One region of the Streptomyces sp. NPDC059534 genome, then DNA from elsewhere that is predicted to be linked to it. Evidence: riboswitches for the same ligand, from Rfam matches in the RefSeq annotation. Region 1 holds a riboswitch; the other holds the start of a gene.
What was found. Region 1 has a riboswitch for thiamine pyrophosphate ahead of thiO (glycine oxidase ThiO). Riboswitches for the same ligand answer to the same signal wherever they lie in the genome.

Region 1 (2,198 bases):
TTGAGGGCGGCGGCGATTCCGGAGCGGGCCGCGGTGAGGGTGGCGACGAGGGCGTCCAGGGAGACGGGGCCGGAGAGCTCGCGGGCCTCTCCGTTCACGGACACGTTCATGCGGGCTGCTCCAGACGTGCGGAGGAGAAACGGCGGGGGGTGAAGGGGCGTGCCTCGTCGGGGAGGGCGCCGGTGGTGAGGACCTCGGCCATGACGTCGCCGGTGACGGGGGTGAGCAGGACCCCGTTGCGGTAGTGGCCGGTGGCGAGGTGGAGGCCGGGCAGGGCGGTGGGCCCGAGCAGCGGGGCGTTGTCCGGCGACGCGGGGCGGAGGCCGGCCCGGGTCTCGGTGAGCGGCAGCTCGGTGAGGCCGGGGACGAGTTCGTGGGCGTCGCGCAGCAGCTCGTACACCCCGCCCGCCGTCACCGTGGTGTCCCAGCCGAGTTCCTCGCTGGTGGCGCCGACGACGAGCTCGCCGTTCTCGCGGGGCACCAGGTAGACGTGGCTGCCGCGGACGACGGCCCGGACGGTCCGGGAGAGGAAGGGGGCGTACGCGGGCGGCACGCGGAGCCGCAGTACCTGCCCTTTCACCGGGCGCACGGGCGGCAGGACGTCGGCGGGGACGCCCGCGAGCCGGCCGCTGAGGCTGCCGGCGGCGAGGACGACCTGGTCGGCCGTCACCTCGTCGCCCCCGGTGAGTACGGCGCCGCGCGCCCGGTCCCGTACGACCGTCAGCCGTTCGGCGAGGGCGCGGTGGAAGACCACGCCGGCCCGTTCGCAGGCGAGGAGGAGCGCGGCGGCGAGCCGGCGCGGGTCGACCTGGTGGTCGCCGTCCACCCGGAGTCCGCCGCGTACCCCGGGGGCGAGCATCGGTTCGAGGCGGCGGCATTCGCGCCCGCTGAGCCACTCGGAGGTGAGTCCGCAGCGGGTCTGGAGGGCGTGGAGTTCGCGGAGGTGGGCGCGGTCGTCGGCGTCGAGGGCGACGGCGAGGGTGCCGCAGGCGCGGTGGCCGACGTCGTGGCCGGGGCCGGTGGCCTCGGCGAGTTCGGCGACGAACGCGGGGTAGCGCTCGGCGGAGGCGAGGTTGAGACCGAGCAGGGTCTCCTCGCCGTAGTGGAGTTCGGTGACGGCGGCGAGCATGCCGGCCGCGACCCGTGCGGCCCCGCCGCCCGGGTCCGGGTCGACGACGGCGGTGCGCAGTCCGCGCTGCGCGGCCCGCCAGGCCGTGACCAGGCCGATGATGCCGCCCCCGACCACGAGGACGTCGGACCCGGAATTGGATGCTCCGTCGCCTCTGAGGACATCGGAAGAACGCATGGGCGTCCAGCCCCTCCCTTCGCCGGCATGACCCGGATCAGGTTCGTACGGTCGGAGGCCGCTCCAGCCTCCCTCTCAGCCCGGTCGTCCGGGCTCCCGCGAGTGCTTTACGCCCGTCAGACTAGCTTCCGCCGTGGAGGGGTCACAGACCCCTCCCTTCCTGATGGTCCGTCAGATACGTAAGGTGGTCGGGTGAGCGAGCAGAAGCAGGCCCAGCAGCGCGTCGTGATCGTGGGTGCGGGGATGGCGGGCGTCCAGACCGCGGTCGCCCTGCGGGAACAGGGCTTCACGGGCCCCGTGACCCTCATCGGGGCCGAACCCCACCAGCCCTACGACCGGCCTCCGCTGTCCAAGGCGATCCTCCTCGGCAAGGCCGAGGACTCGGCCTTCGACGTCGACTTCGAGGAGCTCGGCATCGAACTCCGCCTCGGCCTCGACGTCACCGGCCTGCGCGCCGCCGACCACGAGATCGACACCGAGGCGGGACCGGTCGGGTACGACACCCTGGTGGTCGCCACCGGCGCCCACCCGGTGACCCTGCCCGGCGCCGAGGGCGTCGCGGGCGTCCATCTGCTGCGGACCCTCGACGACGCCGTGCGCCTCGGGCCCGTCCTGGAGCGGCGGCACACCGTCGTGGTCGTCGGTGCCGGCTGGATCGGCGCCGAGTTCGCCACCGCCGCGCGCGAGGCCGGCTGCGCCGTCACCGTCGTCGAGGCGGCCGCCCTCCCCCTCACCGGCGCCCTCCCCGACGAGGTCGCCGCCCCGATGGCCGAGTGGTACGCGGCCAACGGCGCCGAACTCCTCACCCACGCGCGCGTGGACACCGTCGAGCCCGGCCGGGTCGTCCTCGCCGACGGCCGCTCCCTGCCCGCCGACGCCGTCGTCGTCGGCA
Region 2 (2,198 bases), on a different contig from region 1:
TCGTGAACAGCTCGGGCAGCGCCGCGTCCTTCGCCACCGGGTTCACGAACATCTGCAGCGGCATGTCCTCCTGGAACTTCCGGGAGATCAGGAAGTCGATGAGCGCCTTGCCGCCCTCGGGGTTCTTCGCCCCGTTCAGCAGGCCCGCGAACTCGGTCTGCCGGAAGCAGGTGCCGGTGGAGACCCCGGTGGGCGCCACCTTCGGCTGCGGCTCGCCGTACAGCACCTCGACCGGCGGGCTGGAGGCGTACGACACGACCAGCGGCCGGTCGCCCTTGGCCTGCTTGCCGCCGGCCGAGCCGGAGAACTCCTGGTTGTAGGCGAGCTCCCAGCTGTCGACGGTCTTCACGCCGTTGGCCCTGAGCTTCTTCCAGTAGTCCTGCCAGCCGTCGTCGCCGTACTTCGCGGCGGTGCCGAGGAGGAAGCCGAGGCCCGGGGAGGACCGCTCGGGGTTCTCCACGACCAGCAGGTCCTTGTACGCCGGCTTCGCCAGGTCGTCGAAGGTGACCGGCGGCGCCAGCTTCCTGTCGGCGAAGTACTTCTTGTCGTAGTTGACGCAGATGTCACCGGAGTCGATCGGCGTGACCCGGTGCTCCTTGTCGAGCTGGTACGCGGCCGGGACCCGGTCCAGGCCCTTCGCCTCGTAGGGGACGAAGATCCCGTTGTCGAGGGCACGGGACAGCAGGGTGTTGTCGACGCCGAAGAAGACGTCACCCTGCGGGGAGCCCTTGGTCAGGATCTCCTTGTTGACGGCCTCGCCGGCGTCGCCGCTCTTCAGCACCTTGACGGTGAACCCGGTCTGCTGGGTGAACGCCGCCAGCACCTCCTTGGAGGCGTTGAACGAGTCGTGGCTCACCAGGGTCACGGTCTTGGGCGCGGGCCCGCCGGTCTTGCCGGCCGCGTCCCGGACGTCGTCGGTGCCGCACGCGGCCAGGCTGGTGACGCCGAGCGCCGCGAGGAGCGCTGCGGCGGCGGCCTTCTTGATGCTCACTGGATTTTCCTCCTGGGTGTGACCAGGAAGAGACGCGGCCCCGCCCACCCGAAGGTGGGCAGGGCGCAACAGCTTGAGTTACGACCGAACTTCCTACCCAGAATGACCTGGGCGAGGTTCAGAGGGTCTGCGGTCCTACGGTGACCGCACTCTCAGCGCTGTGGCGCTCCCCTGTCGGAATATGGAGATGTGTTCGACCTCAGACTACAAGGTCAGCGTTCGGCGGCCGCGAGCTGTCCACAGGCACCGTCGATCTCCTGACCGCGGGTGTCCCGCACGGTCACCGGCACCCCGTGGCGCGCGATGGCCTCCACGAACGCCTTCTCGTCCTCCGGACGCGACGCCGTCCACTTCGAACCCGGCGTCGGGTTCAGCGGGATCAGGTTGACGTGCACCCGCTTGCCCTTGAGCAGCCGGCCGAGCAGGTCACCCCGCCACGCCTGGTCGTTGATGTCCCGGATCAGGGCGTACTCGATGGAGATCCGGCGCCCGGACTTCTCCGCGTACTCCCAGGCCGCGTCGAGGACCTCCCGCACCTTCCAGCGCGTGTTGACCGGCACCAGGGTGTCGCGCAGCTCGTCGTCCGGCGCGTGCAGCGAGACCGCGAGCCGGCACTTGAAGCCCTCGTCGGCGAAGCGCAGCATCGCGGGCACGAGACCGACGGTCGAGACGGTGATGCCGCGCTGCGACAGACCGAGGCCGTCCGGCTCCGGGTCCGTCAGCCGTCGGATCGAACCGACCACGCGCTTGTAGTTGGCGAGCGGCTCGCCCATGCCCATGAACACGATGTTGGAGAGCCGCGCCGGTCCCCCGGGCACCTCCCCGTCCCGCAGGGCCCGCATCCCGTCCACGATCTGGTGCACGATCTCGGCGGTCGACAGGTTCCGGTCGAGCCCCGCCTGCCCGGTCGCGCAGAACGGGCAGTTCATCCCGCAGCCGGCCTGCGAGGAGATGCACATGGTCACCCGGTCCGGGTAGCGCATGAGCACCGACTCCACGAGCGTGCCGTCGTGCAGCCGCCACAGGGTCTTGCGGGTCGTGTCGTCGTCGCACGAGATGTGCCGCACCACCGACATCAGATCGGGCAGCAGCTCCCCCGCCAGCTTCTCCCTCGAAGCGGCCGGAATGTCCGTCCACTCCGCGGGATCGTGCGCGTACCGCGCGAAGTAGTGCGTGGACAGCTGCTTCGCACGGAACGGCTTCTCGC

Region 2: another riboswitch for thiamine pyrophosphate. It lies ahead of ACFVZH_RS19365 (thiamine ABC transporter substrate binding subunit); the one in region 1 lies ahead of thiO (glycine oxidase ThiO).

What each region holds. Positions count from the first base shown of each region.
Region 1 covers NZ_JBHWAQ010000002.1:321,751-323,948, forward strand. Annotated here, with positions in the region: gene thiS (sulfur carrier protein ThiS) at 1-110, opposite strand, end outside; gene thiO (glycine oxidase ThiO) at 107-1,306, opposite strand; TPP riboswitch at 1,304-1,416, opposite strand; gene ACFVZH_RS03780 (NAD(P)/FAD-dependent oxidoreductase) at 1,499-2,198, shown strand, end outside.
Region 2 covers NZ_JBHWAQ010000015.1:101,676-103,873, forward strand. Annotated here, with positions in the region: gene ACFVZH_RS19365 (thiamine ABC transporter substrate binding subunit) at 1-991, opposite strand, end outside; TPP riboswitch at 1,064-1,174, opposite strand; gene rlmN (23S rRNA (adenine(2503)-C(2))-methyltransferase RlmN) at 1,204-2,198, opposite strand, start outside.